Regions from separate parts of the Bacillus sp. LQ01 genome, predicted to be linked through region 1. Evidence: riboswitches for the same ligand, from Rfam matches in the RefSeq annotation. Region 1 holds a riboswitch; the other holds the start of a gene.
The links. A riboswitch is a leader RNA that binds a small molecule or an ion and turns the genes downstream of it on or off. The one in region 1 is predicted to bind S-adenosylmethionine.
Positions count from the first base shown of each region.

Region 2: another riboswitch for S-adenosylmethionine. It lies ahead of metK (methionine adenosyltransferase); the one in region 1 lies ahead of AC22L0_RS23625 (methionine ABC transporter ATP-binding protein).

Region 1 covers NZ_JBYEZL010000004.1:24,346-28,554, reverse strand. Annotated here, with positions in the region: gene AC22L0_RS23635 (MetQ/NlpA family ABC transporter substrate-binding protein) at 1-495, opposite strand, end outside; gene AC22L0_RS23630 (methionine ABC transporter permease) at 517-1,182, opposite strand; gene AC22L0_RS23625 (methionine ABC transporter ATP-binding protein) at 1,172-2,191, opposite strand; SAM riboswitch class I at 2,315-2,420, opposite strand; partial or broken gene AC22L0_RS23620 (cysteine hydrolase family protein) at 2,664-3,229, shown strand; gene pruA (L-glutamate gamma-semialdehyde dehydrogenase) at 3,480-4,209, opposite strand, start outside.
Region 2 covers NZ_JBYEZL010000002.1:98,152-102,360, reverse strand. Annotated here, with positions in the region: gene AC22L0_RS12855 (GNAT family N-acetyltransferase) at 1-252, shown strand, start outside; gene metK (methionine adenosyltransferase) at 294-1,493, opposite strand; SAM riboswitch class I at 1,663-1,784, opposite strand; gene pckA (phosphoenolpyruvate carboxykinase (ATP)) at 2,013-3,599, shown strand; gene AC22L0_RS12840 (ATP synthase subunit I) at 3,952-4,209, opposite strand, start outside.

The DNA.
Region 1 (4,209 bases):
TCCAAATAGACCAAAGTCTTTTTTAAGCTTTAATAATCCAGCTGCATCAAGAAGTTTTAATGCCCGTGCTTGGTTCGTTGGATCGTTTGGAATTGCAATTTCTGAACCATCTGGGATTTCATTTGCTTTCTTATATTTTTCAGAGTATAAACCCATTGGCGCAATTTGCGTTGTACCAACAGCTGTAATATCTAACTTATGCTCTTTTTTAAATTGCTCTAAGAAAGCAATATGCTGGAATGAGTTTAATTCAATATCTCCATCAGCTAACGCTTTATTTGGCGTTGTGTAATCAGAGAACTCGACCAGTTTAATCTTAATCCCTTCTTTTTCAGCTTTTTTCTTCAAAATTTCCCAAGCGTCTCCATCCGTTCCAGTTACACCGACGCGAACTACTTTTTCTTTCGCTCCTGCACCCGTGTCTCCACTTGAGCAGCCGCTTAATGCTGAGACTCCTACAATCGCTGATAATGCAAATGCTAAAATTTTCTTCATTTTCTTTTCCTCTCTTCCTTTTTATGATCTGCGTAACAAGACTTTCGCAAAGTAGTTTCCTAAATTTTGAGCTATCTGTACGAGAATGATAAGTAACACGACCGTTACGAACATAACTGATGTATCAAAACGTTGATAACCATATGTCATTGCCAAGTCACCAAGACCGCCACCACCGACAAGCCCAGCAACTGCAGAGAATTCAATTAAACCAACTGTCATAAATGTGACACCTAAGATTAATGGTGCTAACGCTTCTGGTACAAGGATTTCAAAAACAATTCTAATTGGTGAGGCTCCCATTGCTTGCGCTGCTTCAATTACTCCTTTCGGAACGGAAACAAGGTTTGTTTCAACCATTCTAGCAATACCAATTGATGCGACTAACGTCATCGGGAAAATTGCCGCTGCTGTTCCAATCGTCGTTCCGATAACACTTCTTGTTAGTGGACTTAAGGCTACTAAAAAGATAATGAATGGTACCGGACGAATTGTATTAATTATGATGTTAAGAATAGAAAAGACCCATTTATTTTCTAAAAAGTTTCCTTTTCTCGTTACATACAAAAGTAAACCTAGAGGTATACCCAGAATTGTAGCGAATATAAGGGTTACAATTACCATTAAGAGGGTATCCCCCGTCGCATCTAGTATGCGCGGCCAAAATATACTCCAATCAACTCGCATGAGCTTCTACCTCCTTCAGCTGCACTTGCAGTCTTAGATGTTGTAATGCTTTTTGAATTTCCCTCTGCTCACCTTGCAACTCTACAAGAAGATTTCCAAATAGCACATTTTGAAGTTCAATAATATTTCCGTACAGTACATTTACATCGACGTTATAGTTTTTTGCGATATATGATAGTACCGGCTGTCCTGTCTCCTCACCAGTAAATGTTAGACGATAAATTTGACCACCATTTTGAATTTTCGCTAGAACACTTTCCGGTAAATGATCATTAATGACAGAACGTACAAAGTTTTGAGTCGTCTTTGTTTTTGGTTGCGTGAAAACATCAAACAGTTTTCCTTCTTCAATAACTTTCCCCTTCTCCATTACAGCTACACGGTGACAAATTTCTTTCACAACATGCATTTCATGTGTAATAAGAAGAATTGTTAAATTGTATTCTCGATTTACTTTCTTTAATAAGTTTAGAATTTCTGTCGTCGTTTCTGGATCTAAGGCTGATGTTGCCTCATCACATATAAGAATATCTGGCGATGTCGCAAGTGCTCTAGCAATGCCCACACGCTGCTTTTGCCCACCTGATAGCTGCTCTGGATAATAGTTTGCTTTATCTTCTAACCCTACAAACTTCAGCAGTTCATTTACTCTTTCTTTTATCTCATTCTTTGGTACTTTCGCTAACTTTAATGGATAAGCAATATTTCCAAATACTGTTCTTGAATTAAATAAATTAAAACTTTGAAAAATCATTCCGATTCTTTGTCTTAGTTTACGCAATTCTTTCGTCGATAATGATGTAATATCTTTATCATCTATTGAAATCGTTCCTGCCGTCGGTCTCTCTAACATATTTACTAAGCGTAATAACGTACTCTTTCCAGCGCCACTAAAACCGATAATGCCAAAAATTTCGCCTTTCTCAACTGATAATGTTACATCCTCCACCGCATGAACAGATTGGCCAGCTGATTCATACACTTTACTTACATTGGTAAAAGAAATCATTTTTTTCCCTCCTATATGCTGTAAAAACTTGAAGCAGAGCTTTCGAGGTAAAATAAAAAGTGCCCTCCTTCTTATCAACCATAAAGATAAGAAGGAGAGCACTTATATGTACTCGTTCACATCTTCTCATCTTCCAAGCCTTTATATGGCTTGCTGGAGTTAGCACGGTATTAAAAAACCCGTTGCTGAGGTATCGTAGGGCCAGTCCCTCCACCTCTCTGGATAAGAATGTATCGATTTAATTGTCGTTTAATTAATTCTCATTATAGAACTCAGAATAATAAGAGTCAATACATTTTTTAGAAAAATATTAATTATTCCTTTATTAAAATTTTCAGATGAATATTCATCTGAAAAATAGTAACTTTCAAGGTTATTTAAAATTCTTCTTCCTCATATTTTTAAACAGGAGAATCCTCTCTACGAATTGAATAAATTTATTTGAATATGAAACTCGGAGGAAGATAAATATATGAAAACAGCTCTTTTACTCGTCGATATTCAAAACGATTATTTTCCAAATGGAAAGATGGAATTGCGTAATCCAGTAGAAGCAAGCGAATATGCTAATCAGTTATTACAACAATTTAGAACAAACAGCGAACCTATTTTTCATATCCAACACGTAGCTATAAAAGATGACGCTACTTTTTTCCTACCTAATACAGAAGGTGTACATATTCACGAAAGCGTACGTCCACTTAGAGAAGAAACAGTTATAGTCAAACATTATCCAAATAGCTTCCGAGAAACTAATCTTCTAGAGCAATTAAAACGTTTTAATATTGAACATGTCGTTGTATGCGGGATGATGACTCATATGTGTATCGATGCAACAGTAAGGGCTGCATTCGATTTTGGCTTTCAATGTACCGTTATACATGACGCTTGTGCTACAAAAGACCTTTCTTTTAAGAACGCTACTATACCAGCTGTTTATATTCACAATACAATTTTAGCTAGTTTAAATGGCGTATATGCAAATGTAATAAGCACGCAAGAATTTTTAGCTACATAAAAAAACACTCCTTTCAGTGAGCAAAACCGAAAGGAGTGTTCCTTGTCGAACCATAGATTTTCTTTCAAATTGTATTATACAGGAAATTCTCAAAATGAATACTAAAAAATATGACTAATAAGTCAACTTTTCTCATTATTTTATTTCTGTTTACATGTTTATCCCGCTATTAATAGGTTTTAGCTCATTCTCTTCGAACGACGGTAATATATGGGGGTTCAATTTTAAAAGGAGCTCTTCACATTCTGTGAAGAGCTCCTCTACTATTTCTTATAAAGTTTCAGAAGTAGTTTTTGCTTGCATGTGAAGTGCTAAGTAATCAGGTCCACCAGCTTTAGAGTCTGTACCAGACATGTTAAAGCCACCGAATGGTTGGTAACCTACGATTGCACCAGTACATCCACGGTTGAAGTATAAGTTACCAACGTGGAAGTCTTCGCGTGCTTTTTCAATATGGTCACGGTTGTTAGTAATAACAGCACCTGTTAAACCGTATTCCGTATTGTTTGCAATTGCAAGTGCATGATCGAAGTCTTTCGCTTTACAGAATGCTACTACTGGTCCGAAGATTTCTTCTTTCATTAAGCGAGCATCTTCTGCAACGTCAGCAACGATTGTTGGTTGGATGAACCAGCCTTTAGAATCGTCTCCTTCGCCACCTGCTAAGATTCTACCTTCTTCTTTACCAATTGCAACATAGCTCATTACTTTATCAAATGCAGCTTGGTCATTAACAGGACCCATGTTTGTACCTAATACTGCTGGGTTAGCAACTGTTAATTCTTTTGTTAATTCAACAGCACGATTTAATACGTGATCGTATACATCTTCATGGATTACTGCACGAGAACATGCAGAACATTTTTGTCCTGAGAATCCGAATGCTGATGCAACGATAGACTTAGCTGCTAATTCAAGATCTGCTTCTTTATCAACAACGATTGTGTCTTTACCGCCCATTTCAGCGATAACGCGTTTTAACCAAATTTGTCCTGGGTTT
Region 2 (4,209 bases), on a different contig from region 1:
GATATTGGTAAAAAGGATTACTGGGGGCAAGGTTATGGGCAGGAAGCTTTAACCCTATTATTGGATTATGCATTTTTAGAATTAAATTTACATCGCCTTTCTTTACGAGTATTTTCCTTTAACGATAGAGCAGTTAAATTATATAAATCACTTGGTTTTCAACATGAAGGAACTTGTAAAGAAGCTATATTCCGCAACGGCACTTGGCATGACATTGAACTCTTCGCTTTATTCCAACGTAATTATAAATAAAAAAAGCTTTGCGCTCACCGCGCAAAGCTTTTTTTCATATATTATAGACCAGCTTGCTCTTTTAAAGCTGCAGCTTTGTCTGTACGTTCCCATGATAGATCTACATCAGTACGTCCGAAGTGGCCGTAAGCTGCTGTTTGTTTGTAAATTGGGCGACGTAAGTCTAACATTTTAATAATACCAGCCGGGCGAAGATCGAAGTTGTTACGAACTAGTTCTACTAGTACGTCTTCAGATACTTTACCAGTGCCGAATGTATCAACTGAAATTGATACTGGTTGTGCTACACCGATTGCGTATGCAAGTTGTACTTCTGCTTTTTCAGCAAGACCAGCTGCTACGATGTTTTTCGCAACATAACGAGCTGCATATGCTGCAGAACGGTCAACTTTCGTTGCATCTTTACCAGAGAATGCACCGCCACCGTGGCGAGCGTATCCACCGTAAGTATCAACGATGATTTTACGTCCTGTTAAACCAGCATCACCTTGTGGTCCACCAATTACGAAGCGGCCAGTTGGATTAATGAAGAATTTCGTTTCTCCATCCATTAATTCTGCTGGTACTACAGCTTTAATTACGTGCTCTTTTAAGTCGCGATCGATTTCTTCCCATGTAACATCTGGGTGATGTTGTGTAGAAATTACGATAGTATCAACACGTACTGGTTTACCATTTTCATCATACTCAACTGTAACTTGCGTTTTTCCATCTGGACGTAAGTATGATAATGTATCATCTTTACGTACTTCAGTTAAACGGCGAGCTAATTTGTGAGCAAGCGAGATTGGAAGTGGCATTAATTCTTGTGTTTCATTACATGCAAAACCAAACATTAAACCTTGGTCTCCTGCACCAATTGCCTCAATCTCAGCGTCAGTCATTTGACCTTCGCGTGCTTCTAGCGCTTGGTCAACACCCATAGCGATGTCAGCAGACTGCTCATCGATAGATGTTAAAACAGCACAAGTTTCTGCATCGAATCCGTATTTTGCGCGTGTGTAACCAATGCCTTGAATTGTTTCACGAACGATTTTCGGAATATCTACGTAAGTAGAAGTCGTAATTTCCCCCGCTACCAATACTAAACCAGTTGTTACAGTTGTTTCACAAGCTACACGTGCATTTGCGTCTTTTGATAAGATCGCATCTAAAATTGAATCAGAAATTTGGTCACAAATTTTATCTGGATGTCCTTCAGTTACAGACTCAGATGTGAACAGATGACGTTTTTTTGTCATGTGGTAAACCTCCCTACAGTAATTGTATATATTGTACGGAACTCATCCTTAATTTGCCACAAACTGCGACATACATTTATTCTCCCACACAAGCATACAGAAAAACCTTTCCTACTTTACATAGAGGAAAGGTTTAATTTGCTACTTGCATACTGCTTTTTGCCCTTCGCTCTTATCGTTCGAGACCTGTAGCCTCGCACAGGTTTTAGCACCTATTCACCTGCATTTATCAATACAAGTGAGGTTGCTGGGCTTCATCGGGCCTGTCCCTCCGCCAGCTCGGGATAAGAGAGTATCCGTCCCAACCTATACTAAAGAAATGATATTCATTTGTCAATTAATATTCACATTTTCCTGAAAGTTTTTCTCAATACGCCTGAAATGAAATATTAATAGGGAAATAATGCATTCACACAAACAAAAAGAAATAAATAGTATACATTATTTATATAATTGTGTTATACTCTTGTTGGGGATTACGAGAAATATTTCATTAAATGAAAAGGATGGTATATAAATATGAGTACTGTGAATGTCCAAATTGGTTTACACGAATTATTGAACGGAAGCAATGCACAGATTCAACTAAGTGTTCCGCAATTAGTGGAAAAAGTATTAATGCGAAATGAAGGGAAATTAACTTCTACTGGTGCCGTTTCTGCTTCAACAGGAAAATATACAGGACGTTCTCCTAAAGATAAATTTATTGTGAAAGAAGCATCGGTTGCTGACAAAATTGCTTGGGGAGCTGTGAACCAACCGATTTCTGAAGAACATTTTAATAAATTATATACTAAAGTTTTAGAATACTTAAAAGAAAAAGAAGAGTTATTCGTCTTCAAAGGATTTGCAGGCGCTGACCGCAATTACCGCCTACCAATTCAAGTTATTAACGAATATGCATGGCACAATTTATTTGTACATCAATTATTCATTCGTCCAACTGAAGAAGAATTAACGACTCATGAATCAGAATTCACAATTGTTTCTGCACCGAATTTCAAAGCTGATCCAGCTGTTGACGGTACAAACTCTGAAGCATTCATTATGGTTTCATTCGAAAAACGCATCGTATTAATTGGTGGTACAGAATACGCTGGAGAAATGAAAAAATCAATCTTCTCTATTATGAACTTCTTATTACCTGAACAAGATATTCTTTCTATGCACTGTTCTGCAAACGTAGGTGAAGAAGGCGATGTAGCATTATTCTTCGGTTTATCTGGAACAGGTAAAACAACATTATCTGCTGATCCAAACCGTAAATTAATTGGTGATGATGAGCACGGTTGGTCTGATAACGGTGTATTCAATATTGAAGGCGGTTGCTACGCGAAATGTGTAAACCTTTCTCACGAGAAAGAACCACAAATTTTCGATGCAATCACATTTGGATCTGTTTTAGAAAACGTTATCATTAATGACCAAACGCGTATCGCAGACTATAACGATACTACTTTAACAGAAAATACTCGTGCTGCATACCCTATGCATGCGATCGACAATATCGTACTGCCAAGTGTTGCTGGACACCCAAATACAATCATTTTCTTAACTGCTGATGCATCTGGCGTATTGCCTCCAATCAGTAAGTTATCAAAAGAACAAGCTATGTATCATTTCTTAAGTGGTTACACTAGTAAACTAGCAGGAACAGAGCGCGGTGTTACATCTCCGCAAGCAACATTCTCAACTTGCTTCGGTTCACCATTCTTACCACTTGATGCATCTCGCTATGCTGAAATGCTTGGTGAAAAAATTGAGAAACACGATGCGAAAGTATTCTTAGTAAACACTGGCTGGACTGGTGGCGAATACGGCGTTGGTAAACGTATGAACTTAGGTTACACTCGTGCAATGATTCAAGCTGCATTAAACGGTGAACTTGCGAAAACTGAAACAGCTAAACATGACATCTTCGGTCTTGAAGTTCCACTTCACGTACCAGGTGTACCTGACGAAGTGTTAATGCCTGAACAAACTTGGGCTGATAAAGCTGCTTACAAAGCAAAAGCAATCGAACTTGCAAATGAATTCAAAGCTAACTTCAAAAAGTTCGACAGCGTATCTGAAGACATTATTAACTTAGGCGGTCCAATCGCTTAAATTAAAACTTTCTGTTGGAATAACCCTTTACTCATATGAATAAGTGTCGTGTAACCGTAAAGTTTCGCGTACTCACCGACAAAACCCAATGCGGCTTAACGGTTACACACACTTACATAAAAAAGAAGCTTACGTGAAAACGTAAGCTTCTTTCTATATCTTATATAAAGTGAAACGCTAATCTCTTCATCTGTGACCTAGATTATAAAATTACAGCTTCGAATATATAAATTATATCCCTACTCGCTACATCTCTCTGGTTTCACACCACATGGGAGCAAAAAAGGCCCCGACCGCTTCTATCCGTGGCTGGATCATCTATCCCATCTAAAAAGAAGTCTTTTATCTTTTTTTAGCTCTTTGTTAGTTCTTTCTCATCTTTCATGCTATAGTATCCTAAATTAACAACGATTAAGAAATACCCACCCATAATCCCTACTGCAAATGCCCACATAACCATGTGGTGCTCAATTTCGTACATAATAATAGCACCCAAAATGGCAGCTGCAAAACGGTTAAACATACCGAGTGTCGGTGCTTTCGTCTTCTTTACAATACTATCTCCAAGCTTCTCAATTCGTCTCCCTAAAAGCCAAACGCAATACATACT